2 regions of the Mesorhizobium sp. KR1-2 genome follow, and region 1 is predicted to be linked to the other one. Evidence: predicted binding sites of a transcription regulator. Region 1 holds the regulator's gene; the other holds the start of a gene.
The links. The regulator PhoB, encoded in region 1, activates phosphate uptake and scavenging genes when phosphate is short. The targets are predictions, from matches to a motif close to TGTCATNNANCTGTCAT.

Region 1 (15,481 bases):
ACCGGCCTCAGCCATTCGACCATTTCCGCGATCTCGGCCGACCTCATCGCCGAAGGCATCCTCGTCGAGACCAAGGGGACGGAAGCAGTCAGCTCGAAGCGCGGCCGGCCCCAGGTGGCGCTGGGCCTTGCCCCCGATGCCGCCGAAATCGTCACCGTTGTGCTCTCCCTCCACCTTCTCGCGGTCGCGGTGGTCGACTATTCCGGGCAGGTCATCGCGGCGGAGGAGCGCCGCCTCGACACGCTGACCATGTCGCGCGAAGCGCTCCTCGGCGACTGCGTGGCCATGGTGTGCCGGCAGATCGAGGCGCGCCGCGCCGCCGGCCGGCGCGTGCTGCGCATCGGCATGGCCGTGCAGGGCATCACCGATTCCGTCTCGCGCATTATGCTGTGGTCGCCGATCACCCCGCACGCGCATCTCGAATTCGGCGACCGGCTCGAAGCCGCCACCGGCATTCCCGTCACGGTGGACAACGACTGCAACATGATCGCGGTGGCGCTGCGCTGGCGCCGGCCCGAGCGCTACCGCAACGACTTCATCGCCATCCTGCTCTCGCACGGCATCGGCATGGGCATGATGCTGAGGGGCGAGCCGTTCACCGGCACGCAGTCGTCGGGCGGCGAGTTCGGCCACATGATCCACCGGCCCGACGGGGCACTGTGCCGCTGCGGCCGGCGCGGCTGCGTGGAGGCCTATGCCGGCAACTACGCGATCTGGCGCAACGCCGGACGCTGGAGCGAGGACGAGGCCCCCCTGGCCGACATTTCGGACGAGGAGATACGGGCTCTGGCCGACCGGGCGCGCGCGGCCGACGGTCCCGAGCGCGAGGCCTTCCGCGTCGCCGGAGAGGCCATCGGCTTCGGCCTCGGCAGCCTGTTTGCGCTGATCGACCCGGCGCCGGTCGCGCTGGTCGGCATCGGCGCGACCGCTTTCGACCTGATCGAGCCGGCACTGCGCGAGGCGATCGCCAAGACCGCCGGCGGCCAGCACAACGGCGAGATATCCTTCGACATCGAGCCCAACGAAGTGCCGCTGATCCGCGAGGGCTGCACCATGAACGCCCTCACCTTCGTCGACCGCGAGATATTCGCGCCCGGCGCCGCGCCGGCAAGCACCGAAGGCGCGGCCTGAACGACGGCTCAGTCTTCGCGGATCGCGTAGCCCGAGCCGCGGATGGTGCGGATGACGTCCGGCATGCGGCCGTGGTTCACCGCCTTGCGCAGGCGCCCGACATGCACGTCGACCGTGCGCTCGTCGATATAGATCGTCTCGCCCCAGACATTGTCGAGCAGCTGGCTGCGCGAGAAGACGCGGCCCGGATGCCGCATCATGAATTCCAGCAGGCGAAACTCGGTGGGCCCGAGCTTGATCTCGGTCTTGCCGCGATAGATCCGGTGCGCCTCGCGGTCGAGCATGATGTCGCCGACCTTGAGCACGCTGGACAGGACCTCGGGCTTGGCGCGGCGCAGCAGCGCCTTCACCCGCGCCATGAACTCGGGCGTGGAGAACGGCTTGACCAGATAGTCGTCGGCGCCGGTGGAAAGGCCGCGCACGCGGTCGCTCTCCTCGCCGCGCGCCGTCAGCATGATGATGGGCAGGCGCTCGGTCTCGGGCCGCATCCTCAGGCGCCGGCACAGTTCGATGCCGGAAACCGCCGGCAGCATCCAGTCCAGCACCAGAAGGTCCGGCACGTTTTCCTGCAGCCGGATCTCGGCCTCGTCGCCGCGTGGCACGACCTCGACCTGATAGCCTTCCGATTCCAGGTTGTAGCGGAGCAGGACGCCGAGCGGCTCCTCGTCCTCCACCACCATGATTTTCGGTGCAATCATCATTTGGAAGCTCTGCCTCAGACCGCCGGCGTCGCCAGCGAGGTTTCGTCGAGCTTCGGCCGGTTTGGCGGAAGCTGCTGCCCGGTCAGCACGTAATAGGCGTTTTCGGCGATATTGGTGACGTGGTCGCCGATGCGCTCGAGATTCTTGGCGCAGAACAGGAGATGCGTGCAGGCGGTGATGTTGCGCGGGTCTTCCATCATGTAGGTGAGAAGCTCGCGGAACACGGCGGTGTATTTCACGTCGATCTTCTCGTCCGCGGCCCGCAGCGTCTTTAGCCCCTCGGGCTCGCGCGAGACATATTTGTCGACCACGCCGTTGACCTGGTCCAGCACCATGGCCGACATCGTCTCGATCGAGTGGGCAAGGCTGCGCGGCATGGCGCTCTCGCCCACGGCGTTGACGCGCTTGGCGATGTTCTTGGCGAGATCGCCGATACGTTCGAGATCGCCGGCCATGCGGATGGCGCCGACCACGGCGCGCAGGTCCTGCGCCATGGGCTGGCGCTTGGCGATCAGCGTGATGGCGCGGTCGTCCAGCTCGCGCTGGCGGGCATCCATCACCGCATCGTCGGAGATCACGCGCTGGGCCAGCGCGTTGTCGGAGTTTATCAACGCCTGGATCGAGGCGCTGACCATCGCCGCGGCAAGGTCGCCCATGTCCCTGAGCAGGCGGTCGATGTGCCCGAGATCCTCGTCGAAGGAGGTGACGGTGTGTTTGCCCATGATGCTGGTCCTCGCAATCTGCGCGTGGGGTTCGGCCAAGCGGCGGCTCAGCCGAAGCGCCCGGTAATATAGTCCTGCGTGCGCTTGTCGTCGGGGTTGGTGAACATCTTGTCGGTCTCCCCCTCCTCGACCAGCTGGCCGAGATGGAACATGGCGGTGCGCTGCGACACGCGCGCCGCCTGCTGCATGGAGTGGGTGACGATGACGATGGTGTAGTTCTGGCGCAGCTCGTCGATCAGTTCCTCCACGCGCGCGGTGGCGATGGGGTCGAGCGCCGAGCACGGCTCGTCCATCAGGATCACCTCCGGCGACACCGCGATGGCGCGCGCGATGCACAGGCGCTGCTGCTGGCCGCCGGACAGGCCGGTACCCGGCTCGTGCAGGCGGTCCTTCACCTCATTGAACAGGCCGGCCTTCTTCAGGCTGGTCTCGACGATCGCGTCGAGGTCGCCCTTCTTGCGGGCGAGGCCATGGATGCGCGGGCCGTAGGCGACGTTCTCGAAGATCGACTTCGGGAACGGATTCGGCTTCTGGAACACCATGCCGACGCGGGCGCGCAGCTCCACCACGTCGATCTTGGGATCGTAGATGTCCTCGTCGTCGAGGGTGATCTTGCCGGTCACGCGGGCGCTGTCGATGGTGTCGTTCATGCGGTTGAGGCAGCGCAGGAAGGTCGACTTGCCGCAGCCCGAGGGGCCGATCAGCGCCGTCACCTGGTTCTCGCGCACGTCGAGGTCGACGTCGAACAGGGCCTGCTTCTCGCCGTAGAACACGCTCACCTTGCGGCCGCGCATCTTGATGGTTTCGTTGGGCGTACCGTTCATCTTGTCGTTCACCGCGCTTTCGAGTGCCGTTTCGGTCATGATGTTCATATTACAGGTCCCCACCTACCAGCGCCGTTCGAAGCGGCGTCGAAGCACGATCGCCGTGATGTTCATCGCCATCAGGAAGATGAGCAGGATGATGATGGCGCCCGACATGCGCTCCACGAAGGCGCGCTCGGCCTCGTTGGCCCACATGTAGATCTGCACCGGCAGCGCGGTCGACGGCTCCAGCGGCGTCCCCGGATAGTCGGCCACGAAGGCGACCATGCCGATCAGCAGCAGCGGCGCCGTCTCGCCCAGCGCGCGCGCCAGGCCGATGATGGTGCCAGTGAGGATGCCGGGGGCCGCCAGCGGCAGGATGTGCTGGAACACCATCTGCATCTTGGAGGCGCCGAGGCCCAGCGCCGCCGAGCGGATCGACGGCGGCACGGCGGCAAGGGCCGCACGCGTGGCGATGATGATGGTGGGCAGCGTCATCAGCGTCAGCACCAGACCGCCGACCAGCGCGGCCGAACGCGGCAGGCCGAGGAAGTTGATGAACACCGACAGACCGAGAAGGCCGAAGACGATCGACGGCACCGCGGCCAGGTTGTTGATGTTGACCTCGATGAGGTCGGTTAGCCGGCTCTTCTTGGCGAACTCCTCGAGGTAGATCGAGGCGGCGACACCGATGGGCAGCGCCAGCAGCAGCACGATCACCATCATGTAGAACGAGCCGATGATCGCCACGCCCATGCCCGAGGTTTCCGGGCGGCTGGAGGCGCCGAAGCTGAACAGGCCCTTGTTGAAGTGCTCGGCCAGCGAGCCGTCGGCGGCGAGCTGCTTCATCCAGACGATCTGCTGGTCGGACACCTTGCGGCGGCTTTCGTCGACCGACAGGTCGATCTGGCCCTTGAAGGCGGAATCGATGTTGGCGGCGGCGAGGATGGGCACGTTGCGGGTGGTGCCGATGATCGACGGGTCGTCCGCCACCACCGCACGCAGTTGAGCCCGCACGCCATCCGAGAGGAAGCCCTTGAGCTTGCGCGCCGCCGCCTTGTCGTCCGGGGAGATCCCCAGCTTGGTCAGCAGCGCGCTCTCGGCCAGTTTGGGATAGTTGGCCGTGATCAGCACGTTCGGGTCGGTCGCCCGCTTGTTTTCCGGGTCGATGATGTTTTGGTCGAAGGTGATCGGCAGCGTCACGGTCGTCTGCCAGAAGGCGGTGTAGCCCTTGCTGACGATGGAGACCAGCATGACCGCGAGGAACACGATGCCGACCGAAACCGCCAGGATGCCGTAAAGGCGGAAGCGGCGTTCGGCGGCGTAGCGACGCTTCAGCCCGATGTCGCGGCGCGGGCGGGTAACGGTACCGTTGGCAATGCCGTTCAAGGGGATGTCGGTCATTCGTACTGTTCCCGATACTTGCGCACGATGTAGAGCGCGAAGATGTTCATCACCAGCGTCAGCGCAAACAGCGTGATGCCGAGCGCGAAGGCCACCAGCGTCTGCGGCGAGTTGAACTCGAGGTCGCCGGTGAGCTGGTTGACGATCTTGACGGTGATGGTGGTCATCGCCTCGAAGGGATTAAGCGTCAGGTTGGCGGCCACGCCCGCGGCCAGAACCACGATCATGGTCTCGCCGACGGCGCGCGAGGCCGTCAGCAGGATGGCGCCGACGATGCCCGGCAGCGCGGCGGGCAAAACAACGCGCTTGATCGTCTCCGAGCGCGTCGCGCCAAGCCCCAGCGAGCCGTCACGCATGGCGCGCGGCACGGCGGTGATGATGTCGTCGGAGAGCGAGGAAACCACCGGGATCAGCATCACGCCCATCACCAGGCCGGCAGTGAAGATGCTCTGCGCCTGGATGAAGCCGGTGCCGCCGGCAAGGGCCGCGCTCAGATCGCGCAGGAAGGGCCCAAGCGTCACCAGCGCGAAGATACCGTAGACGATGGTCGGGATGCCAGCGAGCAGTTCGAGCGCCGGCTTCACCACCGCGCGCAGCCTCGGCGAGGCATATTCGGCCATGTAGACGGCCGACATGAGCCCCACAGGCACCGCCACCAGCATGGCGACGAAGGCGATGTAGAGCGTGCCGGCCAGCAGCGGGATCAGGCCGAACTGGCCTTCCGAACCGCCCGAGCCGGCGGCGGCGAAGCGTGGATCCCACACCGTGCCGAAGAAGAAATTGGCGAGCGGCACGCTCTCGAAGAAGTTGATGGTCTGGAACAGCATCGACAGCACGATGCCGATGGTCGTCAGGATCGCGATGGTCGAGGCACCCAGAAGGGCCCACAGCACGATCGTCTCGACATTGTTGCGCGCCCGCGCGCGCACGCGGATCTGCGAAAGGCCGAAGGCCGCACCCGCCAGCGACAGCGCCAGTATCGCCACCGCACCCACCGTGCGCAGCGTGTCCTGCGTGCGATTGGCGTCGACCGCGATCGGGATCATGTAGTCCTGGGTGTCGGGCGCCAGAGCCACGCCGCGCGCGGCCAGAAGCGGCTGCAGTTCGGCGAAGCTGGCCGGCGGATTGGCCGCCATCTGCGGATCGAGACGGCGCAGGCCATTGGCCAGGCTCTTGGTCAGGCCGGCCGCCAGCGACCGGCTGGCAATCGGGCTTTCGGCCGTCTGTTCGGGCAGTTGCCCCTTGATGTGGGCTTCTAGATAGAGGTTGGAGCCGACACCCCAGGTAATCAGCAGAAGCAGCGCCGGAAGCGTGGCCAGCAGGGCAGCCCACCAGCCGTGGTAATGCGCGCGGGAGTGCGGCTTGACCGTGCCGTCATCCTGCCCGATGGCGCGCTGTCGCCCAAGGAAGAAGGCGACGGCGCCGATGCCGAGCACAGCTGCGAAGACGAACATCAACGACATGAGCAACTCCGGGGTGGCAGACAGCCTTGGGGCGCCGAGGTTGGCGCCCCAAGGCTTCGATATGTCTATTACATCGTCTTGCCGGCGGCGAAAGCCTCGCGCTGCTCGTTGCGCTCGGCTTCCGGAGCGGAGACCAGGCCGTATTCGGCCAGCGGGCTGTCCGGGCCGATCATCTGGTCGTCGAGGAAGAAGTCGACATATTCCTTCAGGCCCGGCACGACGCCGAGATGGGCCTTCTTCACGTAGAAGAACAGCGGGCGCGAAACCGGGTATTCGCCCTTGGCGATGGTCTCGGTCGACGGCACGATGCCTTCGACGGTGGCGACCTTCAGCTTGTCGGCGTTGTTCTCGTAGAAGGCGAGGCCGAACACGCCCACGCCGGTCTTGTTGGAGGCGATGCGGGCGAGCGTCTCGGTGTAGTCGCCGTCGATGTCGACAGCCTTGCCGTCCTTGCGTACGGCCACGCAGGTCTTGGCGGCAGCCTTGTCGTCCTGGCCGGCAGCCTTGATGGCGTCGAGCGCGCCGGTGGCCTTGCAGCCGGCCGAGAGCAGCTTCTCTTCGAAGACTTCACGGGTGCCGTGCTTCTCGCCCGGAATGTAGGCGGCGATGTCCCAGTCGGGCAGGTTCGGGTTGACCTGGTTCCACTTAGTGTTCGGGTTGTCGACCAGCTTGCCGTCGACGACGATCTGGGCGGCCAGCGCCTTGTAGACGTCGGTCGGCGTCAACGCCCAATCCGGACCGTTGATGTCGGTGGCGAAGACGATGCCGTCATACCCGATGCGGACTTCCTGGATGTCCTTGACGCCGGCTTCGGCGCAGGACTTCAGCTCGTCTTCCTTGATCTTGCGCGAGGAGTTGGCGATGTCGATGGTGTTCTCACCGACGCCCTTGCAGAATTCCTTGATGCCGGCACCCGAACCGCCGGACTCGACCACCGGGGTCTTGAAGTTGGTGAAGGTCTCGCCGAAGTTCTCGGCAACGATCTTCGCATAGGGCAGCACGGTGGACGAGCCGGCGACCTGGATCTGGTCGCGGGCGGCGGCGATGCCGGCGGACGCGGAAAGCGCGAGCGCTGCGGCCGAGGCCATAAGGAAGTATCTGGTCATGAACCCTGACTCCTGTCGGAATTTGTTGCAACGCTTTTCGCGTCGGCAGAGGCCTTACCGACGGTATGTAACAGTTGCGTGACAGTTTGATGTCAGTGCGGTAACGGCAAAAATCAGGCCGTTCGGGGCCCTCCCTGGGCGCCGCTCGATCCACGCCGAATATCAAGGTGAATCAATAACTTGCAGAATCGAGGCCGCTTCACGCCACGCCGCTCCCCGTGCCGGAAAAATTCGCGCCGCGAGATGCGCGCTCCGGACTGATGACATGAAGCACTATGACGCCGGCTAAGGCCGGCGCCAGAGTCGCGAATTGTCAGCCGGCGGCGCGGCTGTCATCACCCTCGTGGCCGGCCCAGCGCTCGACCTTTTCCAGCAAGGCCCTGGGGCTGATCGGCTTGGCCAGATAGTCGTCCATGCCCGCTTCCAGGCAGCGTTCGCGGTCGCCCTTCAGCGCATGCGCAGTCACCCCGATGATCGGCACGCGGGCGCCGGAGGCTGCCTCCAGTTCGCGGATCGCCCCCGTCGCCTCGAGCCCGTTCATCTCCGGCATGGACACATCCATCAGGATCATGCGCGGATTCATTTCCTTGAAGGCCGCCACCGCCTTGCGGCCATTGCTGACGATCTCGAAGGTGAGGTTCGTCTCGTCCAGGATCTGGGTGAAGACGAGCTGGTTGACCTCGTTGTCCTCGGCCACGAGGATGTCGACGCGATGGTCGGCGGTCCTCGCCTCGCGGCTGCGCTGGCGCACGGCGGCCGCCGGCTGCAGCGGTTCTCCGGCCGCTATCGGCGCAGCCGGCCGGGGCGGCGGTATTTCGCCGGCAAAGCGGATGGCGCGACGGCGCTGGATGGTCGTCACCAGCGCCTCCAGGAGTGTCGAGGAACGCGCCGGCTTGATCAGCTGCGCGTCGATTGCCAGGTCGCGGAAACTGGCGTTGACCAGCGACTGGTCTACCGAGGTCAGCATGACGATAGGCGTCTCGGCAAGGTTCGGTATGGCACGCATGATGCGCGCCATGTCGGCGCCCGTCATGCCGGGCATCTGATAGTCGAGCACGACGCAATCGACCGGAATGCCCAGGTCGGCGGCCGCCTGCAGCACCTTCAACCCTTCCGCACCGCTTTCGGCCGCGCAGGCATCGAAGGTCCAGGACGTCATCTGCTCCATCAGGATGGCGCGATTGACCGAATTGTCGTCGACGATGAGGACGCGCGCGCCGGTGACGTCGATTGGCGTGGTCTTGCGCCCTTCCGGCCGGCCGGCATTGGGCAGGGCAAGCGTGAACCAGAAGGTCGATCCCTTGCCCTCGGTGCTCTCCACGCCGATCTGGCCGCCCATCAGCGCCACCAGGCGGGACGTGATGGCAAGGCCAAGCCCGGTGCCCTCGTGCCGCCGGGTTGAAGAAGAATCGACCTGGCTGAACTTCTCGAAGACGAGCTTCAGCTTCTCGGCGGGAATGCCGATACCAGTGTCGCTGACGGCGATGCGCAGCTGGGCGACGCCGTCGACCGTCTCCCCCGTCACGTCGATCAGCACATGGCCGGCATCGGTGAACTTCACCGCGTTGCCGACCAGATTGGTGATGATCTGGCGGATGCGGCCGACGTCGCCCACGAAAAGGTCACGCAGATTGGGCGCGACATGGACGATCAGCTCCAGGTCCTTCTCCTTCGCGCGTGTCGACACCAGCGTGGCAACATCCTCGATCGCCTCGGCCAGGTTGAACGGCGCCGGGTCGAGCACCAGTTGGCCGGCGTCGATCTTGGAGAAGTCGAGGATGTCGTTGATGATCGTCAGCAGCGCGTTGCCCGACTTCACGATGATGTCGGTGAAGGTCTTCTGTTTCGGGTCCAGGTCGGACTTGGCCAATAGCTCAGCCATGCCGAGCACGCCGTTCATCGGCGTACGGATCTCGTGGCTCATATTGGCCAGGAATTCCGACTTGGCGCGGTCAGCGAGCACCGCGCGAGTCTGCGCCTCCTGCAGCTCATTCTCGCGCTGCTTCAGCTCGGAAATGTCAGTGCTCGAGCCGATCAGGTGCACCGAGCCGTCGCGGGAAACGAGCCGGCTCTTCTTGGCGATGAGATGGCGCATGCTGCCGTCGGCATGGGTCAGCGTCTCCTCCATCTCGCTGAGCTCTCCGGTGCGCAGGACTTCCAGGTCGCGCCGGGCGAAGCCCACGCCCTCGTCGCCGAAGAAGTCGCGATCGCTGCGGCCGACGGCATCTTCCTTCGAGATGCCGCCGAAGCTGCACCACATCTTGTTGACGAATTCGAAGGTGAGATCGGCATTCTTCACGTAGGCCGATACCGGCAGTTCGTCGAGCACGTGGCGGTAGAGCTCGATCTGACTCATGCTGTCGCGCAGCGCGTTTTCGCGCGTCTTCAGCTCGGTGATGTCGACGCGCACGCCTATATAGGTGCCGTCGTCGGCGCGCGTGTCGAAGGCCTTCACCCAGCGCTCGTCCGGATTGAGGCGCTCCGAAACGAGATGTCTGGCGTAGTAGCGCTCCATGTAGCCCGATATCCAGGCTTCGGCATCGGTGTCGTAGAGCGCGTCCAGTGCCGTATCGCCGGATTCCCGGAAGTAACCCACCTGGTGCGCGAGCTCTATGGCGTAGCGCAGCGATTGGCCGGGAACCCAGGCGTCGAGCATCGCCGGCAGGCTGTCCTTGAGCTTGCGATTGGCCAGCACGAAACGGTCGTCGCGATCGTAGATGATGACGCCGGCCGGCAGCGATTCCAGCACATTGGCCAGCCGCTGCCGCGCTTCCTCCGCCTCGTTCTCCCGCGTCTTGATGTCGGTGACGTCGAACAGGAAGCCGGCTACATAATTCTGCTTGCCATCCGGGCTTACGCGCGTCTTGCGCACGATGCGCGTCCGAGTCTGGCCCTTCTGGGTGAAGTTCTGCTCGACCTCGAAAAGCTCTCCGGTCGCCAACACCTGCCGCTCGGTGCCCTCGAAGCGCTTTGCGTCGGCCACATCGACGAATTCACGATAGGTCCGGCCCAGCATCTCCTGCGGCCGGCAGCGAAACAGCGACGAGAAGGCTTCGTTGACGAAAACGAAGCGCAGGTCAGCATCCTTGACGAAGATCGGGTCCTTGATGCCATTGATGACCACTTCGGCCAGTTGCGCCTTGTTCAGCGCCTCCGCCAGCCGCGTCTCGCGATCCTTCATCTCGCTGACGTCATAATAGCTGACGAGGCGTCTGCCGCCGGACAATGCCGTCACCGCATAGATCAGCGTGCGGCCGTCGGCGCGCTTGAATTCGCGCGACGCGACGTCGCCTGCGCGGATCTCGGCCAGCCGCTGGGCGGCATAGGCTTCCCAGTTGTCATCGGCGACCCCGTAGACACCGTCGTAGCGGCTGATCTCCAGCAGCGCCTGGAATGGTGAACCGACGCCGACGTCCTGCGGCGACACGTTCCAGATTCGATAGAACTCACTGTTGACGATCTCGGCCTTCAGATCGGCATCCAGCAGCACGACGCCCATCTTCATGGCATCGAGCACACGTGCCAGATCCGACTGCGCTCCTCCAAGCGCGGGCGATCCTTCGACGCCTGCCATATCCATCATGTTTCCCCCACCCCGCCGGGCTGCAGCCGGCCGTCCGCCCGGGTCGTTGCGGGAATTTTGCCGCACAAGCCTTAATGATTGGCTAACCTTAACTCCTTGCGCCATGGCACTGGATCGCATTGCCCTCGGCGAAGTCGGCTATATTTTCATGGGGACGACAGGGAGGACCAGCCATGCCGCACCCCAGCCCGATCGCCACAGCGCCGAGAAACGGCAGCAAGGTCCGCGTCTTCTGGACCGATGCCGACGGGCAGATGAACGAATCCATCGCCCAGTACCGTTCGGCTGAGATGCTGAAAGCGCTCGGCGGCGACGCCGACGCGACCGATGTCGGCTGGTGGGCCTTCATTGATTCGACCACCCAGAAGAAGATCGAGCCGCATTCCTGGGCGCCGCTCAAACGCGAAGACGAAGAGGACGAAGACGGCTAGCATAAGGGCATCCGTCAGGGTGACCGCCGCTCCAGCCCGTCAGCCCTCCTGCGCAGGCGAAAACGCTTCACGCCGCGAAAACCACTCCCTCGCCACATCGATGAAGGCGCCCGCCGCCTTTGAAAGTCGCTGGCGCGAGTCGTAGGCCAGGATGATGCGCTGCAGCGGCACCGCCTCGCTCAGCGGCTTGCAGGCCAGCCCCTGCCCGTCATAGCTGCGGTCGCCGGCAGGCCGCGTGTAGGAAATGGCCACGCCGAAACCATTGGCCACCAGGCTGCGCTGCAGCTCGAAGGAGCGGGTCTTGGCGGCCACCGCCGGCGAGTGCCCATAGGTACGGAACAGCTCCAGCACGTGCTGCCAGCTATAGGGCTGGTCCGTCACGATCAGCGGCTCGCGGGCAAGGTCGGCGAGGCTGACGGTGTCCTGCTTTGCCAGCTTATGGCTGGCGGCCAGCAGCGCATGCGGCGGCAGTTCGCTCAGCAGGACGCGGGCTGCATTCGGCGGCAGGCCGAGATCGTAGGTCAGCGCGATGTCCACCGCGGCATCGCCAAGCCGCTTCTCCAGCGTCTCGAAGCGTTCCTCGCTGACCGTGATGCGCACCGTCGGATGCAGTTCCGCCATACGCCGGATCAGCGCGGGGGCGAAATGCGGCGCAAGGTCCTGGAAGCAGCCCAGCACCAGCTCGCCGCCCACCGCCGCCCTGCCGCGCGCCAGCGCGTCGAGGTCGTCCACGTCGTCCAGCACGATCTTCGCCTTGGCCATGAAGGCCTGGCCGAACGGAGTCAGCGCGATGCCCACGCCGCGCTGACGCACGAACAGCTTCTGCCCGGTCCGTTCCTCGATCTGGCTGATAGCCACCGAGATCGACGGCTGCGAGACGTTGAGCTCGCGTGCGGCCGCGCTGATGCTTTCGTGGCGTGCCGCCGCCACCGCATAGCGAAGCTGGCTCAGCGAATGACTCATAAAAAATCCCTATATTTGGTAAATGAAGACATATTATTTTATCCAAACAGGAAAGCGCGCGATAGACTGGGCCTGTCCCAACGCGGAGAAAGCCATGAAGCCTGCCCCCTACTCCCTCAGCCCCGAGATTATCGCCGACTACCAGCGCGACGGCGCCGTCTGCATCCGCGGCGCCTTCAAGGGCTGGGTCGACACCATCGCCGCCGGCATCGAGCGCAACCTGCGCGAAAAAAGCGCCACGGCCGTCGACATTGCGGGCGGTGTCGGCAGCTTCTTCGACGACTACTGCAACTGGGAGCGCATCCCCGAATTCGGCAAGGTCGTGCGCGAATCGCCCGCCGCTTCGATCGCAGCCGGAGTGATGCAGTCGCAGACCGCGCAGTTCTTCCACGACCACGTTCTGGTCAAGGAGCCCGGCACCCAGAAGGCAACACCCTGGCACCAGGACATCCCCTATTACTTCGTCGACGGCCAGCAGACCGTCAGCTTCTGGATCCCCATCGACCCGGTGAAGGAGGCCACGCTGCGCCTCGTCGCCGGCTCGCACAAATGGAACAAGCTGGTTCTGCCCGTACGCTGGATGGACGACGGCAATTTCTACGCCGGCGAAGGTGACTACCTGCCGGTGCCGGACCCGGACGCAGACCCGGAAATGAAGGTGCTGGAATGGGAGATGGAGCCCGGCGACGCGGTGCTCTTCGATTTCCGTACCGTCCACGGCGCGCGCGGCAATCTGGCACCCAGCCGCCGCCGCGTGCTTTCGCTGCGCTGGGTCGGCGACGACGCCCGTTACGTCGAGCGTCCGGGCCGCACCTCGCCGCCCTATCACGGCCACAACATGCAGCAGGGCCAGAAGCTGCGCGAGGACTGGTTCCCCGTCGTCTGGGACGCAAGCGCCGCCTGAACCTGCCCTTGCGGCATCCGGTCCAAGCGGGTGTTTTCGGTCGAGCCAGCCGTTGGAGCATTTTGCCGCCAGGCGGAATCGCTTGGCGTCGCACAAATGAGGCTAAAACAAGAAGATAGAGCGGGATAAGGACATCCGCCAGGATGGCCTCCGCTCTAGCGGCCGGCTCGATGCCTCTTGATCTTGGGCGAGCCATCTGCATTCATCGGCGCCCGAAGGGACCGTCTGCCCGTTCGCCGCGAGCACCCGACGCAGCATGCCTGCATCGGACAAGCGACGAAATGAGCGGCCGGCGGTCTCCAAACCGGGGTTTTTGATGCAAGCTGTATTCGACGGCCATAACGATGTCCTGCTGCGTCTGTGGCAGAACGAGAAGAAAGGCGGCGACGCCGTCACTGAATTCACCGAGGGCACGCACAAGGGTCACATCGACCTGCCCCGCGCCAAGGCCGGCGGCCTGGCGGGCGGCCTCTGCGCCATCTACATCCCCTCCGGCGACCTTGTCCTGAAGGCGCCTGCCGCCGACGGCAGCTATGCCACCCCGCTTTCGGAGCCGCTGGAGCGCGCACCCTCGCTAGACATTGCGATGGAGATGGCCTCGATCGCCCTTCGACTGGAGCGCGCCGGAAGCTGGCGGCTGTGCCGCACCATGGCCGACATCGACAACGCCATGGCCGACGAGAAATTCGCCGCCGTGCTGCACATGGAAGGTTGCGAGGCGATCGACGCCGACCTTGCGGCGCTCGAAGTGTTCTATGCCGCCGGCCTGCGCTCGCTCGGCCCCGTCTGGAGCCGCAACAACATTTTCGGCCACGGCGTTCCCTTCGCCTATCCGATGAGCCCCGACACCGGCCCCGGCCTCACCGACATCGGCCGCGAGCTGGTCAAGGAGTGCAACCGCCTCGGCATCCTCATCGACCTGTCCCACATCACCGAAAAGGGTTTTTGGGACGTCGCCGAACTTTCCGACCAGCCGTTGGTCGCCAGCCACTCCAACCCGCACGCGCTCGTGCCGGTGGCCCGCAACCTCACCGACAAGCAGCTCGACGCGATCCGCGAGAGCAAGGGCCTGGTCGGTCTCAACTTCGCCGTCACGATGCTGCGCGCCGACGGTCGCGAGAATGCCAACACGCCGCTTTCCGACATGGTGCGCCACATCGACTACCTCGTCGACAAGCTCGGCATCGACGGTGTGGCCATCGGCTCCGACTTCGACGGGGCGCTGGTTCCGCAGGACATCGGCACCGCCGCCGGGCTCCAGAACCTCATTGTCGCGCTGCAGGAGGCCGGCTATGGTGGCGCCGAACTGGCGAAACTATGTCGCGAGAACTGGTTCCGTGTCCTGCGCTCGGCATGGCACGAAACCGACAGCGACTAACAACAACACATCGTCAAAAAAGGGGACAATTCGACATGATGATGGGAAAGATGAACGCACGATTCCGTCCGCTGCTGGCGGGCGCCGCCGCGCTCTCCATGCTGGCTTTTGCCGGCGCTCCGGCCTTCGCCACCACGCCCGCCGACACGCTGGTCCAGGCCTGGGCCATCGACGACACCATCACGCTCGACCCGGCCGAGTCCTTCGAGCTCAGCCCCGCCGAATTCCTCGGCAACGCCTATGACATGCTGGTGCGCCTCGACACCGACGACACCACCAAGGTCAAGGGTGGCGTCGCCGAAAGCTGGACCGTCTCCGACGACGGCCTGACCTACACCTTCAAGCTCAAGCCCGGCATCAAGTTCGCCTCCGGCAACCCGATCACCGCCGAGGACGTCGCCTGGTCGTTCGAGCGCGCCGTCAAGCTCGACAAGAGCCCGGCCTTCATCCTCACCCAGTTCGGCCTCACCGGCGACAACGTCACCGAAAAGGCCAAGGCTGTCGACGAAAACACCTTCGTGCTCACCGTCGACAAGTCCTATGCGCCCAGCTTCGTGCTGAACTGCCTCACCGCCACCGTCGGCGCCGTGCTCGACAAGAAGCTGGTGATGGAGCACGCCGACACCACCAAGCCGAGCGACGACTACAAATACGACAACGATTTCGGCTACGCCTGGATGAAGACCAACTATGCCGGCTCGGGTCCCTTCAAGATCCGCGACTGGCGCGCCAACGAAATCCTCGTCCTCGAGCGCAACGACAACTACTACGGCGAAAAGCCTGTGCTCGCCCGCGTCATCTATCGCCACGTCAAGGAAAGCGCCACCCAGCGCCTGATGCTCGAAGCCGGCGACATCGACGTCGCCCGCAACCTCGAGCCGGGTGACTACGA
Region 2 (15,481 bases), on a different contig from region 1:
CGGTCATGACATTGCGTTTGCTTTACCGGCTGGCGATCCTGGCGCTGGCACTGCCGCTCCTTGCGGCTCCGGCGCTGGCCGGCGACCTGACGCGCCCGCGCGGCGTCATCGAGCTTTTCACTAGCCAGGGATGCAGCACCTGCCCTCCCGCGGACAAGCTGTTCGAGAAATTCGCCAACGACGACAGTGTTGTGGCGCTTGCCTATCATGTCGACTACTGGGACTACCTCGGCTGGCGTGACACGCTGAGCAGTCCCGACAGCACCGACCGCCAATACGCCTATATGCGGGCCTTCGGCACGCGCTCCGTCTATACCCCCCAGGCTGTCATCAACGGCCGGGTGCATGTGAACGGCGCCAAGCACGCCGACATCGCGGAAGCGCTGGACCGGATGAACAAGTCCGGCGAGGGCCTCAGCGTCGACGTCTCGCTCCGGCAATCCGGAGACGGCCTGCTGATCGAGGCGGGTCCTGCTTCGCCCGGGGCCGCCCACAAGGCGCATTTGATCCTGGTCTATTTCGGTCCGCCGCAGTCGGTGGGCATGGAAGTGGGCGAGAACGAAGGCCGCACCATCACCTATTGGAACCCGGTGTCCGACGTGCAGACGGCCGGAGTGTGGCGCGGCGAGGCAATGAAATACGAGATTCCGATCGGCAACATTGCCCACAATGGCGGCTGCGCAGTGCTTCTCCAAAGCGTCAGCAAGGATGGGGTTCCCGGTCCCATCCTCGGCGCCGCAATCTATCGCAGGAAGGCTGAGCAAACGCAGCAGATTCGCGATTAGCGTGTCCCGAAAGCTGCAGATTTTTCGGGATCATGCTCAAAAACAAAAGCTTAGAGCGAGTTAGCCTTCTCGCTCCAGGACTGTCGCGCCGACAAAAAAACCGGCGCCTCTGCCGGCACCGGCTTCAGTTGATTGGGATCGTCGTACCCGGAGTTCCTGAAAGAAAACCGAGGTTGGTTCGATCCGACGCAGACCCGTGGGCGGGGGGCTTGGGGTTTACAGGCCGGTGCCGGACCGAACCGTCTCAGGCAACGCCTATAAGGTCGTCCGACAATGGGGCGCGAACGCGAGTAAAAGAGGGCGGAAATGTGGCGGGGAATCACCAATGAAAACAGGATGTACACGTTCGTGAGCGTCATTCGGGTCGCCGCCGGGCTTCCGGCGGCGGAGAAGCCGCGGGCAAGGACCACAAGCAGCGGTGCCGAGCAGGGCCTGTAAGGACTTGCAATTGCAGCGCGAAAGCGCGACCCTCCTTGTTGCCAAACTGTCATGAAAGGCGTTTGTGAATGTCCAATCGCGGAAATGCGGCGGAGGGTAGGGACGAATCCGCAATATTGATTCCCCTTCACGAGGCAAGACGCGAAAGGCAGGCTCAGCCGGTCTCCTTCGACCGGCGCGAACTCGACCAGATCCTCAGGGTGTACGGACGCATGGTGGCGGCCAATGAATGGCGCGACTACGCGATCGATCATCTCGCCGACCGGGCGGTATTCTCTGTATTTCGCCGCGCCAGCGAAACCCCGCTGTTCCAGATCGTGAAGGACCCGCGTCTCGCCAGGAGGCAGGGAGCGTTCAGCGTCATTGCCGCCGGCGGCCTCATCCTCAAGCGCGGGCATGAGCTGGCGCGCGTGCTCGGCGTCTTCGACAAGAGGCTGAACCTGGTCCACCAGGCCTGACAGGCTCGACTGTAGCCTTTCGGCCGGTCAGGCTTTTCCCAGAAATTTCCGTTCGGGAAACGACGCGGGGTCAGGCGCCGCGTCCCTGCCACCGTTCATCGCAAGCTGCATGAACACGGTATCCAGCCAGCGCCCATGCTTGTAGCCGGAGCCCTCCAGCGCCCCTGAGTGCCGGAAGCCGAGTTTTTCGTGCAGCCGCACGGATGGGCTCTGCGGCGAGCCGTCGCCGATCACCGCGATCATCTGGCGAAAGCCGAGCGCCATCGCCTCGGCGATCAGCCGCTCCAAGAGCAGCCGGCCGATCCCCTGCCCCTTGGCCTCCGCGGCGACATAGATCGAGTTCTCGACAATGAAGCGATAGGCCGGGCGGGGCCGAAACGGGCCGGCATAGGCATATCCCACGACGCTGCCGTCGCGCTCTGCCACCAGATAGGGAAACCCTTCGTCGCGCAGCGCAGCGAACCGCGCCTCCATCTCGGCGCGCGAGGGCGGCTCCAGCTCGTAGCTGGCCGTACCGTGCATGACCGCATCGGCGTAGATCGCAGTGATGGCGTCGAGATCATCGGCCTGCGCCGGCCGGATTTCGATATTGCTCATTTTTTGGGCACCATGGATTGATGCCTGAATTTAAGCAGGGCGTAGACCAAAAGAAAAGGGCGGCCTTTTGGGCCGCCCTCGGTCTCGTTGCTGTACCAGCCGCTTCCGGCCGGACGCCTCGCAGCGCTTATTCGCGGTTGCCGAGGAACTGCAGCAGGAACGTGAACAGGTTGATGAAGTCGAGGTAGAGCCTCAGCGCGCCCATGATGGCCTTGCGGCCAGCGACCAGCACGTCGTCGCCCTCGAAATACATTTCCTTGATGCTCTGCGTGTCATAGGCGGTCAGGCCGGCGAACACCAGGACGCCGATCGCCGAGATCGCGAACTGCAGCGCCGAGGACTGCAGGAAGAGATTGACCAGCATGGCGATGATCAGGCCGAACAGGCCCATCACCATGAAGGTGCCCATGGCGCTCAGGTCACGGCGTGTCGTGTAGCCCCACAGCGACAGCGCGCCGAAGGCAGCGGCGGTGATGAAGAAGGTCTGCACGATGCTCTGCGCCGTGAAGACCAGGAAGATCGACGACAGCGACAGGCCCATCAGGCCCGAAAACACCCAGAACGCGGTCTGTGCGCCCGAGACGGTCATGGTCTGGATGCGGGCGCTCAGGAAGAACACCATGCCGAGAGGCGCCAGCATGACCACCCACTTCAGCGGCGACCCGTAGAGCGCCACGCCGGCGCTGGTCAGCATCTTGCCGTTGGCCAGGGTGGCGACTGCCGTGGCCGGATCGTTGGTGGTGGCCATCATCATGGTGGCAAGAGCGGCCACGCCGGTGATTGCGAGGCCGAGCGCCATAAGGTTGTAAACCTTGAGCATATAGGCGCGCAGGCCCTCGTCGATGACACCGGCGGCGCGATCGTTCGCGGCCGTAACCCGTGTCTGATAATTGCGAAGGTCAGCCATTGATTTCCTCTGTTGCTTCTGCCCCGTCCGGTGTCGGACTCCTTACGAACCCAGGCGCCGCTGGCGGGACTCCAGCATGCCTCCGGCAAATATGATGATTCTTTTGGGCAAGAACAAGACCCGTTACAGCGCGAAACGCAACGTGATCGACCTGAAAAGCTTAGAAAAATCGTTTCCTTAACGATATTTAATCTGGTTGACCTGGAACGTGACGCCGCAGCTCACCGTCTCAGAGATTGCGCAGGACCGGCGCGGCCTTGTGGCCCAGCACGTGCCAGGTGCCCAGCAGCCCGATACCGACGGTGACCGCAAGCGCGATTAGCAGAGTGGCGACGGCGACCTCCGGCTGGAACGTCGACGGCAGTTTCATGATTCGTGCGACGACAAACCACGCCGCGACGCCGCCCGCAGCGAGCGCGAAAATGGCGGTGGCAAGCCCGATCAGCATGTATTCGAGCGAGAAGGCGGCAATCAGCGTGCGGCGCGTGGCGCCTAGGGTCTTGAGCACGACCGCGTCGTGGATGCGAGCGCGGTTGCCTGCGGCGAGCGCCCCTGCCAGCACCAGCACCGAGGCGATCAGCGCCACGCTGGCCGCCACCCGGATCGCCATGCCGAGCTGGCCGACGAGGTGATTCACCACCTCCAGCGCGTCCTTCACCCGCACGCTGGTGACCGCCGGGAAGGCCTTCGTGACGGAATTGAGGATGCGCGCCTCTTCGCTGACGGGCGCGTCCGGGGTCGAAAGCGTCGCCAGCCAGGAATGCGGCGCACCGGCGAAGGTGTTGGGCGAAAAGACCATCACGAAGTTGATGCCCATCGATTCCCATTTCACCTCGCGGAAATTGGCGACCCTGGCCGTGACATTGCGGCCGAGCACGTTCACCGTTACCGTATCGCCGAGCTTGAGGCCGAGTTCGCCGGCCTCCTGTGCCGCAAAGGACACGAGCGGCTCGCCCTGGTAGTCTTGCGGCCACCAGGTGCCGGCCGACAGGGTCGAGTTTTCGGGAAGGTTTTTCGCATAGGTCAGGCCGCGGTCGCCGCGCAGAACCCAGGCGCCGGCCGGCGGCACCTGCACTTTCTGCACATCGACCCCGTTCAGCGCCATGACACGGCCGCGCAGCATCGGCACCCGCACGAGCTTTCCGTCGGGTGCCTCCTTGCCGATCAACGCGGCGAAGGCATCGACGTCGTTGGGCTGGATATCGACGAAGAAGAAGTTGGGCGCATGCGCCGGCAGGCTGCCGGCGATCTGTCGGCGCAGGTCGCCATCGATCAGCGCCAGCGTCACCAGCAAGGTCAGGCCGAGCCCGAGCGACAGCACCACCGACGGCGTGAGCGCGCCGGGGCGATGAATGTTGCCGACCGCCAGCCGAAGCGCGGTCGAGCGCACGCGAGGGCTCTTTCGGGCGATCCACTGCACGGCCATGCCGACGCCACGCAGCACCACGAAGGCGAACACCATCGCGCCCACGAAGGTCGCGGCAATGCGGCGATCGCCGGAAAACCAGATCGCCAATCCGGCCAGCAGCAAGGCAAGCGCCAATGCCGCCGCCACATAGGGCAGGCGCGGCAAGCCGCCGCTGCCAAAACCCATTTCGCGGAAAAGCGCCGTTGCCGGCACGCCGCGCGCATGGCCCAGCGGCAGCAGCGCGAAGGCGAGTGTGACCAGGAAGCCGAACAGCGCCGCGATCGCGAGTGCGCCGGGATATATGCCTCCCTGGGCCGGCACCGGAATGATGGCCGACAGCGCCGCATTTGCCGCCAGAGGCATCAACGCACCGATGACCAGACCGACGGCAACGCCGATGGCCGCGATGATCAGGATCTGCACCAGATAGACGGTGAAGACGAACCCGCCGGATCCGCCCAGGCTCTTGAAGGTGGCGATGACCCCGCGCTTGCCGTCGAGATAGGCTCGAACGGCATTGGCCACGCCCACGCCGCCGACAACCAGCGCGGTGAGCCCCACCAGCGTCAGGAACTGCGAAAAGCGCTCGATATTGGCCGAAAGCGCCGGGGCCGCGTTGGTGCGCGTGCGGATGTTCCAGCCGGCCTGCGGGAATTTTTCGCCCGCCTGCTCGCGGATATCCGCGATCCGGGCCTCGCCGCTGCCCGCCGGCAGGCGCAGCTTGTAGGCGTATTCGACCAGGCTGCCCGGCTGCACGAGGCCGGAGGCGTGCATCCCTTCTATCGACACCATCAGCCGCGGTGCAAAGCCAAAACCTTCCGAGATCGCGTCCGGCTCGGTGGCGATCTTGGCGCGCAGCTGAAACGTGGCGGTTCCAAGCTGGATGCGGTCGCCCAGCTTGAGACCCAGGCGCTCGAACAGGAGGTCGGATGCCGCGGCACCGAATGCCCCATCCTTCTCGGCAAACATTTCTTCTCGGGGCAGCTGCGGATCGGTCTTCAGTGCGCCGAACAGCGGATAGGCGGCATCCACTGCCTTCACCTCGACCAGAGATTGGTCCGAACCGTTCTCCAGCCGCGCCATGGAACGCATGTTGATGCTTTCCGAAACCGTGCCCAGCCCGCGCAGGAAGGCCGCCTCGTCCACGCTCGCCTCGCGCTGGTTGAGCTGGAAACGCATGTCGCCGCCCAGCAGCGCCTGGCCCTGGTTCGCCACGCCGGCAGTGATCGAGCGCGCGACCGAATTGACGCCGCCGATGGCCGCCACGCCGAGCGTGATGCAGGTGAGAAAGATCAGGAAGCCGGAGAGCCCGCCCCGCATCTCGCGAAGCGAAAAGCGGATGGCCAGCCGAAGGGTCTGGGAAAGCGGCATTGGCAGGCGCCTCACGCCGAAACGACGGCGAGCGACGGCTCGGCGGCCTCGATACGCCCCGAGCGCATGGCCACCTGGCGCGTGCAGCGTGCGGCGAGTGCCGGATCATGCGTGACCAGCACCAGCGTCATGCCGCGCTCCTCCGCCTTGGCGAACAGCAGATCGGCGATCTGCCGGCCCGTCGCCTGGTCCAGGTTGCCGGTGGGTTCGTCGGCGATCAGGATGCGCGGCTCGGGCGCCAGCGCGCGGGCGATGGCCACGCGCTGCTGCTCGCCGCCCGACAATTCGCCAGGGTAATGGGTGACGCGGTCTGCGAGCCCGACCGCGGCAAGCTCGCGCTCAGCTACGGCAAAGGCGTCGCGCCGGCCTGCCAGCTCCAGCGGCACGGCCACGTTCTCCAGCGCCGTCATGTTGGGGATGAGATGAAAGGACTGGAAGACGATGCCGACATTGCGGCCCCGAAACGCAGCGACCTGGTCCTCGCTCTTGCCGTTCAAGAGCTCGCCGGCAATTCGTACCGTTCCCGAATCGACCCCTTCAAGTCCGGCCAGAACCATCAGCAGCGTCGACTTGCCCGAGCCGGACGGGCCGACGATGCCCGTCGCTTCGCCGGCCGCTACCGTCAGGCTGACACCCTTCAGCACATGTACGGCGGAGGCGCCGTGGCCCAGTGTCAAGGATACGTCTTTCAAGTCGATGACGGCTTCTGTCACGGCGTTACGATCCTATATGAGAGCAAAGGGGCAGAAGTTTTCGTCATATGGGATTTGCAACATGGCATTCAAACATCTGATTTCTGCACTTTTCATCGCATTCTTCTCGCTTCTGACGCTCGTACCGGCCAATGCCGATCCCTTCCGCATCGTCGGCTTCGGCGACAGCCTGATGGCGGGATTCGGCCTGGACGCGGGCCAAAGCTTCCCCGAAAAGCTGGAGGCGGCGCTACGCAAGGACGGTCACGATGTCGTGATCTCCAACGCCGGCGTTTCGGGCGACACGACCAGCGGCGGACTGTCGCGGCTCGACTGGTCGGTTCCGGACGGCACGCAGCTGGTCATCCTCGAGCTTGGCGCCAACGACATGCTGCGCGGCGTTTCGCCGGAAATCGCCGAGAAGAACCTCGATGCCATGATCGCCAAGCTGAAGGCGCGAAACATCTCCGTACTGCTTGCCGGCATGCGCGCCGCGCCCAATCTCGGTGCCGACTATGCCACGGCTTTCGACGCGATCTATCAGAAACTCGCAGAGAAGTACGGCGTCCCCCTCTACCCCTTCTTCCTGGACGGGGTGGCCACCGACCACAGCGCCATGCTCGAGGACGGCATGCACCCCAATGCCGCCGGTGTCGACCGCATGGTCGAGCGCATGCTGCCCATCGTGGAGCAGGCCATGGCCGCGCGGCCGAAGGGGGCATGAGGCCGCTGCTCGCCGGTACTTGAACAAGTGTGACAAACAAACAGCTTGCCCCCACCGGGGATAGATGATTCGCTATGCACAAGAGTTCGATTCGGGGAGGCTGAGATGCCGCGATTGTTCACCGCCCTCGAAATCCCGCGTGACGCAGCGCTTTCCCTCTCACTGCTACGCGGAGGCCTTCCGGGCGCCCGCTGGATCGACGTCGAAAACTATCACCTGACGCTCCGCTTTTTCGGCGATATCGAGGGCCATGTAGCCGACGAGATCGCCAATGCGCTCGACCGGCTGCGGCGCCCAGCCTTCCATCTCAAGCTGTCCGGCGTCGGCGCCTTCGGCTCGAAGAAGCCGCATGCGGTCTGGGCCGGCGTCTCGCCTTCGCCAGACCTGCAGGGACTTCAGGCCGAGATCGAGCGCACCTGCCAGCGCCTCGGTGTCCCGGCCGACCCCCGCAAGTTCATGCCGCATGTCACGCTGGCCCGCCTGCGCAACTCCAGCCCGCTGGACGTCGCAGGCTACTTGTCGGCCCGCGGCAACTTCTCGGCCGAACCCTTCAAGGTCGGCCGTTTCGTGCTGATGTCGTCGCGCGATTCGGTCGGCGGCGGACCTTACGTCGTCGAGGAAGCCTGGCCACTTTCGGGCGCGTCCTCGCGTGCCAACAGCTTGTCGGCCAGCGCCTCAGACGCGCTGCGGATCATGCGGTAGACTTCCAGGAAACCGTCAGGACCGCCGTAATAGGGGTCGGGAATATCAGCCGTCCGACCCTCCGCAAAGTCGAGGAAAAGGTGGATGCGGTGCCGTGCCTCCTCGGGCGCAATGTGCAGCAGGTCGTCCACATTGGCGCGATCCATGCCGAGGATCAGGTCGAAGCGGCGAAAGTCGTCGGCCGACACTTGGCGCGCCCGCAGCCAGGAAATGTCGAGGCCGTGACGCTCGGCAACGGCGATCGAACGCGGATCGGGCGCCGAGCCGAGATGCCAGCCACCCGTTCCGGCCGAATCGAGCAGAAACGCTTCTCCCGCCCCCTGTTCGGCAAGAACGGCGGCGAAAATTCCTTCCGCAAGCGGCGAACGGCAGATGTTGCCGAGGCAGACGAACAGGATGGACGTTTTGGACTTTGCGGTCATGATCCGAACGCTATGATCGACTTCCATTCAGGCCGGATAGCACGGAAACGCCGATGATCAGACAGAAACTTGACCGCAGCGCGGTGGAAACGGCCCTGTCCGGGCTCGACGGCTGGGAGCTCGACCGCGATGGGACCGCGATCTCGAAGCGGTTCGTCTTTGCCGATTTCAGCGCGGCCTTCGCCTTCATGACCCGCACCGCGCTCGCCGCCGAGGTCCTCGACCATCATCCGGAGTGGTCGAATGTCTACAAGACGGTCGACGTCACCCTCACCACGCATGCCACCGGCGGTCTCAGTCGCCTCGACTTCGAGCTTGCCGGCAGGATGGATGGGTTCGCCCGCGCCTGATCCCACGCCCTTGCACTCGGCGGCCCATTTTCCCACATGTCGCCGGACAGGAGAGACCTAATGACCCGGGCCGGGAATTTCGAGAGTTGCGATTTTGCCAGCGACGAGAAGGACGTGCGCGACAAGTTCTGGCGGACAGCCAGGAAAGCGGCGCGCCACATTCCCTTCATGGAAGACGTCGTGGCCGCCTATTACTGCGCGCTCGACAAGCAGACGCCGTTGCGCGCCAAGGGAATCCTGCTTGCCGCACTGGCCTATTTCGTGCTGCCCGTCGACGCCATCCCCGACATGATCTTCGGCATCGGATTCACCGACGATATTGCCGTGCTGACGGCGGCGATCGCTGCCGTGCGCAGCAACATCACGCCGGCCCACCGGCTTGCCGCGAGGGAAGCTCTGGCGCGGCTCGACTGAGCGCCGGCATCGATAAGCGCCGCAGTCGAGGCCGGCTTCCGCCCAGCCCTTCTGTCCGCTGACATGAACGTTGCAGGCTGAAACGAACAGTCAAATTCTTGCCGCTTTCGTGATCTTCAACCTGTTGCAGGGACGGTGCTTCCCCCTATTCGGGGGGCGTGCGAACGGCGGCGATACCATGGCGAAAATGAACCATTTTCAGATACATTCACGCTTTGGTAACCCAGATTAAATCAAATTGAACAACCTCGGGCAGCGCGAATCTGCCCGCTCTCGCATACTGCAAAGAACAGGGAACCAAAAAACAATGCGCCCATTCATTGCTCTCGCTTCGAGCCTGTTTCTGGTTGCCAGCGCCGCCCCCTCGCTTGCCCAGTCGGCCACTAAGATTGGCCAGCACAATGCATGGGGCACCTACAGCTATCAGGCCAACACCGGCAAGGTTTGCTACGTGCTGACGGTTCCCACCGACAAGCAGCCGGCCACGCTCGACCACGGCGACATCTTCTTCTTCGTCAGCCAGCGGCCGGGGCAGTCGGTTTCCTACGAGCCGCAGTTCATCGCCTCCTACGACCTGCAGGCCAATTCGAAGGTGACGGTGACCGTCGGCGACAAGAACTTCACCATGTTCACGCGCGGCAAGTCGGCCTGGGTGGAAAATGCCGCCGAGGAGCCGCTGCTGATCGCCGCCATGAAGAACGGCGCCGACATGAAGATTTCGGCAAAGTCCGGCCGCGGCAACCCCACCAGCTACACCTTCTCGCTGAAGGGCATTTCGGCAGCGCTGCAGTCGATCGCAGCCTGCAAGTAAGTTTGCCTTCCCTGCTTCTTCGAAAGGCCGGATCCTCGATCCGGCTTTTTTGTTTCATGAGGGCTAGAAGGCTCCGGAAGGGCACGCACCTTGGAATCGTCGACCGCCAGCCCCATCTCACAGGCCGTGACGCGGGCGCCAACTCGTGCTATGTGCGCGCATCCGGACCGCTGGAAGCGGCCGCCTCAACCCTGAAATTCCGGTACCATGGCTTTTTCGCTCGATCTCACCGCCGACAGCACCCGCAACGCATTGCGCCCCGGCGCCGCGCCGGAGAAGCCCTCGCTGATCGGCCTGACTCGCGCCGAGATGGCCGAGGCGCTGGTTGCCGCCGGCATCGTTCCGGAGCGCCAGGCCAAGATGCGCGTGCAGCAGCTCTGGCACTGGCTCTATGTGCGCGGCGTGTCCGACTTCGCGCACATGTTCAACATCTCGAAGGACCTGCGCTCGGCGCTCGCCGAACACTTCTCCATCGGGCGCCCCGAGATCGTCGAGGAACAGATCTCCAACGACGGTACGCGCAAGTGGCTGTTCCGCTTCCCGCCGCGCGGCGCCGGCCGCCCCGTCGAGATCGAGACCGTCTACATTCCCGAGGAAGGCCGCGGCACGCTGTGCATCTCCAGCCAGGTCGGCTGCACGCTGACCTGCTCCTTCTGCCACACCGGCACGCAGAAGCTGGTGCGCAACCTCACCTCCGAGGAAATCCTTGCGCAGCTTCTCTGCGCCCGCGACCGGCTGGGCGATTTCCCAGACCGCGACACGCCCGCCGGCGCCATCGTGCCGTCGGAAGGCCGCAAAGTGTCCAACATCGTCATGATGGGCATGGGCGAGCCGCTCTACAATTTCGATGCCGTGAAGAAGGCGCTGCTGATCGCCTCCGACGGCGACGGGCTGGCGCTGTCGAAGCGCCGCATCACGCTGTCCACCTCGGGCGTCGTACCGGAAATCTACCGCACCGGCGAGGAGATCGGCGTCATGCTGGCGATCTCGCTGCATGCTACCAATGACGACCTGCGCGACCTGCTGGTGCCGATCAACAAGAAGTTCCCGCTCAAGGAACTGATGGAAGCCTGCCGCAAGTATCCCGGCCTCTCCAACGCCCGCCGCATCACCTTCGAATATGTGATGCTGAAGGACGTCAACGACAGTCTCGAAGACGCCAAGGCGCTGGTGAAACTATTGAAGGGCATTCCGGCCAAGATCAACCTGATCCCCTTCAACCCCTGGCCCGGCAGCAACTACCAGTGCTCGGACTGGGAGCAGATCGAGAAATTCGCCGACTTCATCAATGCGGCCGGCTATGCCTCGCCGATCCGCACCCCGCGCGGCCGCGACATCCTCGCCGCCTGCGGCCAGCTGAAGTCGGAATCGGAACGCCTGAAGAAGTCCGAACGCCTGGCGCTCGAAGCCATGATGATCGCGGGGCACGGCGAGGCGTGAACGGCGTTCTCGCCATCATCTTCCGGCTGGCGGTCGTTCTCCTCGGCTATATCGGCGCCTCGCTTGCCTCGAGCGCCTTCATCAACATCCTGGCGCTCGGCGCGCTCGGGGCGGAGCCCGGCGACCCCATCGCCACTGCCTCGCTGGTGTTCATGATCCCCTTCATGGCGCTGTTCATGGCCTATTTCGCCTTTTTCCCGGCGCTGCTGGTCATCTTTTTCACCGAATACCTCGGCAAGCGCGATTGGCTCACCCATGCGCTCGGCGGCGGTGGCGTTGCGCTGGTCGTGATTGGTTTCGCGTTCGGCGGCGCCGATGTCTGGCGCGAGGGGCCCGGCGAGGGGTTCGAGCCCTATTGGCTGTCACTCGACGACCCGCGCATGGCGCTGCTGCTCGTCGGCGCGGGGCTGATCGGCGGCATTGCCTACTGGCTGATCGCCGGCCGGTCCGCCGGAAACTGGCGGCAGAATGCCGATCTGCCGCCTAGCGCACCTGCGCCGTAAGCATCTTCAACGCGAAGGCCGAGAACACGCCGGCAAACAGATAGTCGACCGCGCGCGTCACCCGCGGGCTCTTCTTGAGCAGGTCGGCGAACTTGTCTGCGGCGACCACCATGGGCACGGCGAGCGGCAGCGACAGCAGGATGAACAGCATTCCGAGGAAGAACAGCTTGCCCGGCGCATGCGGATCATGCGTGGAGACGAACTGCGGCAGGAACGTCATGAAGAACAGGATGATCTTCGGGTTGAGCAGGTTGATGCCCAGCCCGGTCGCCCAGTTTTGGAACAGCGAGCGCGGCGCGCGCCTGACCGTCTCCGGCGAGAAGGCCGAGCCGTTCCGGATCGCCTGACAGGCAAGCCAGACGAGATAGCCGGCGCCTCCGATCTTGAGGACCATGAATGCCTGCGGCGCGGCCACGATCAAGGCCGACAGGCCGAGCGACACCAGCGTCGTGTGGATGACGATGCCGGTGAAGGCACCGAACATGCAGGCGAAGCCGGCGCTGCGGCCCTCCGAAAGCGCGCGCCCGACAAACAAGGTCATGTCCGGGCCCGGTGTGATAGCGATGAGGTAGGTGGCGACGGCGAATTGCAGGAGGATGGCGGTTTCGGGAATGAAGGACATTTGCGCGGGCCCGGCTGAAATCGCGGCAGGTTAAATCGAATCCGCTGTCCTGCGCCAGCGGAAACCGGATCGCACAAAGCTTGCCCGCATCGCCGTTCCTGCTAAAAGTGCCGCCGGAAAGCGTGGTGCCGCAGGGGCGGCTGCGCGGCAACGGAACCGGATCGACAATGTCCAAGTGGAAAGACGTCAAAAAGGTCGTGCTCGCCTATTCCGGCGGCCTCGACACCTCCATCATCCTGAAGTGGCTGCAGACTGAGCTCGGCGCCGAGGTGGTGACCTTCACCGCCGATCTCGGCCAGGGCGAGGAACTCGAGCCGGCCCGCAAGAAGGCCGAAATGCTCGGCATCAAGGAGATCTTCATCGAGGACGTGCGCGAGGAGTTCGTGCGCGACTTCGTTTTCCCGATGTTCCGCGCCAACGCCGTCTATGAAGGCGTTTACCTGCTCGGCACCTCGATCGCCCGCCCGCTGATCTCCAAGCACCTCGTCGAGATCGCCGAGAAGACCGGCGCCGACGCCATCGCCCATGGCGCCACGGGCAAGGGCAACGACCAGGTCCGCTTCGAGCTGTCGGCCTATGCGCTGAACCCCGACATCAAGATCATCGCGCCGTGGCGCGACTGGGCGTTCAAGAGCCGCACCGACCTGCTCGACTTCGCGGAAAAGCACCAGATCCCGGTCGCCAAGGACAAGAAGGGCGAGGCGCCCTTCTCCGTCGACGCCAACCTGCTGCACTCCTCCTCCGAGGGCAAGGTGCTGGAAGACCCGGCCCAGGAAGCGCCGGAATACGTCCACATGCGCACCATTTCGCCGGAAGCCGCGCCCGACCAGGCGACCGTCATCAAGATCGGCTTCGAGAAGGGCGACGCCATGTCGATCAACGGCGTGCGCATGAGCCCGGCAACGCTTCTGGCCAAGCTCAACGACTACGGCCGCGACAACGGCATCGGCCGTCTCGACCTGGTGGAAAACCGTTTTGTCGGCATGAAGAGCCGCGGCGTCTACGAGACCCCCGGCGGCACGATCCTGCTGGCCGCGCACCGCGCCATCGAGTCCATCACGCTCGACCGCGGTGCCGCGCACCTCAAGGACGAGCTGATGCCGCGCTACGCCGAGCTCATCTATTACGGCTTCTGGTTCTCGCCGGAGCGCGAGATGCTGCAGGCGGCGATCGACCTCAGCCAGAAGAACGTCGAGGGCGAGGTGACGCTGAAGCTGTACAAGGGCAACGTCATGGTCATTGGCCGCGAGAGCGCGAAGTCGCTCTACTCCGACAAGCTGGTCACCTTCGAGGACGACCAGGGCGCCTACGACCAGAAGGACGCCGCCGGCTTCATCAAGCTCAACGCGTTGCGCCTGCGCACTCTGGCCGCGCGCAACCGCCGCTAGACCCGACGAAAACGGCCCAAAGAAAAACCCGGCGCAAAACGCCGGGTTTTTTGTTGGCCGCCGGAGCATGATCCCGGGCTTGCCGGGAGCATGCGCGGCAAAACCGGTCGATCAGTTGGCGATCTGGCGGGCGAAGGTCGACAGCGCCTGCTGGTAGATCGTGGCGCGGTTCCATTCGTTCCAGACGTGGTAGTTGGCCTCGCCGGGGCCGTAGCCGCCGCCGGCCTTCCAGCCGTGGCCCTTGAGGAAGTTCGCGGTGGAAGCGAGCACGTCGCCCCTCGAATGGATCAGGTCGCGGTGGCCGTCGCCGTCGAAGTCGACCGCGTACTGCAGATATTTGGAAGGCAGAAACTGGGTCTGGCCAAGCTCGCCGAAGCCCGCGCCCTTCATCTGGCTGGCGGAAATGTAGCCCTTCTGGGCAATTTCCAGCGCGGCGTCGAGTTCATTGGTGAAATAGGCCGAGCGGCGGCAGTCATAGGCAAGGGTCGCCAGCGGCTGGAACACGCTCTTGTTGCCGGAATTGGCGCCGAAGCCGGTCTCCATGCCCCAGATGGCCAGCAGGACCTCCGGCTGCACGCCGTACTGCTGCTCGATCTTCGCGAACAGGCCGGCATTGGCCTTCCACAGAGACTTGGCCTTCTTGACGTAGGAGGCCGGCGCGCGGCGCGCCATGAACTGGTCGAGCGTGCCCTTGAAGGCGCCCTTCTGGTTGCGGTCGATCCTGATGACGCCGGTGTCGTACTGCACGCCCGCGAGCGGCGAGGTGTCGATGCCCCGCGCCTTGGCTTCCACCTTGTAGCCCTCCAGCCAGGCGGCGAAGCCGCTGCTGTCGTTGCCGCACTGCGCCGCGTGCGCACTGCCGGCGGTCAGACCGAGCATGGCGACGGCGGCAGCCGCAAAAATATTTCCTTTGGCAATAAGTGCCATGCTGTTCTCCTCGTTGCCTAAATCGTAACGCTTGTTGCCAGCCGAACGCTTGGCGCACCATGGTTAAGATGTAGTTTACATTCGTGTATTCGGTGCGGGGGCCAAATTCCCTACGATCAAGGGCATAATGTGGCAAGTCGGGTTTTTACCCCCTGCCACAAGCCATGCGAGGCCACGGGTTCTCTCTGCCGCGCCCGATTTTCACCGTCTGGCCATTGAACCTGGGAAGACGGGCGGTCGTCGGACACGCTCATCTAAGCATTTTCTGCGGCCCTTCGACCGCCCGTTCGATGCTCTTGCCCCCGCTCCGGCCCTCCGCTAGGGCTCCGGGCGTTCGTCATTCGAAAAGCCAAATCGTTGGCTTTTCGTCCGCTTCGCGGACCATTCCTCACCCTCCACATTCGCGTGGCCAGCCGCCGCCAAGGCCCGGGCTTGGGGGCTCATCACCCAATGACGCCACCGTAGCGCCACCAGCCCGGACATCGCCTGCCTCCACGTCCATCCGGTTCATGACCCGTGTTC

Region 2: ABLE85_RS21385 (DUF2794 domain-containing protein) is a predicted target of PhoB. The motif match lies at 1,260-1,276, and genes of this name have one in related genera.

The regions. Positions count from the first base shown of each region.
Region 1 is NZ_JBDZDS010000005.1:150,482-165,962, reverse strand. It holds gene ABLE85_RS12450 (ROK family protein) at 1-1,131, shown strand, start outside; gene phoB (phosphate regulon transcriptional regulator PhoB) at 1,140-1,829, opposite strand; gene phoU (phosphate signaling complex protein PhoU) at 1,847-2,554, opposite strand; gene pstB (phosphate ABC transporter ATP-binding protein PstB) at 2,602-3,426, opposite strand; gene pstA (phosphate ABC transporter permease PstA) at 3,442-4,761, opposite strand; gene pstC (phosphate ABC transporter permease subunit PstC) at 4,758-6,224, opposite strand; gene ABLE85_RS12420 (substrate-binding domain-containing protein) at 6,293-7,330, opposite strand; gene ABLE85_RS12415 (response regulator) at 7,644-10,910, opposite strand; gene ABLE85_RS12410 (hypothetical protein) at 11,087-11,344, shown strand; gene ABLE85_RS12405 (LysR family transcriptional regulator) at 11,384-12,307, opposite strand; gene ABLE85_RS12400 (phytanoyl-CoA dioxygenase family protein) at 12,402-13,211, shown strand; gene ABLE85_RS12395 (dipeptidase) at 13,528-14,589, shown strand; gene ABLE85_RS12390 (ABC transporter substrate-binding protein) at 14,640-15,481, shown strand, end outside.
Region 2 is NZ_JBDZDS010000012.1:121,435-136,915, reverse strand. It holds gene ABLE85_RS21390 (DUF1223 domain-containing protein) at 6-785, shown strand; gene ABLE85_RS21385 (DUF2794 domain-containing protein) at 1,292-1,681, shown strand; gene ABLE85_RS21380 (N-acetyltransferase family protein) at 1,709-2,278, opposite strand; gene ABLE85_RS21375 (Bax inhibitor-1/YccA family protein) at 2,406-3,185, opposite strand; gene ABLE85_RS21370 (ABC transporter permease) at 3,415-5,964, opposite strand; gene ABLE85_RS21365 (ABC transporter ATP-binding protein) at 5,976-6,677, opposite strand; gene ABLE85_RS21360 (arylesterase) at 6,739-7,380, shown strand; gene thpR (RNA 2',3'-cyclic phosphodiesterase) at 7,486-8,082, shown strand; gene ABLE85_RS21350 (low molecular weight protein-tyrosine-phosphatase) at 7,986-8,504, opposite strand; gene ABLE85_RS21345 (4a-hydroxytetrahydrobiopterin dehydratase) at 8,558-8,854, shown strand; gene ABLE85_RS21340 (YkvA family protein) at 8,915-9,268, shown strand; gene ABLE85_RS21335 (invasion associated locus B family protein) at 9,576-10,079, shown strand; gene rlmN (23S rRNA (adenine(2503)-C(2))-methyltransferase RlmN) at 10,287-11,519, shown strand; gene ABLE85_RS21325 (hypothetical protein) at 11,516-12,022, shown strand; gene ABLE85_RS21320 (LysE family translocator) at 12,003-12,644, opposite strand; gene ABLE85_RS21315 (argininosuccinate synthase) at 12,812-14,032, shown strand; gene ABLE85_RS21310 (lytic murein transglycosylase) at 14,144-14,959, opposite strand.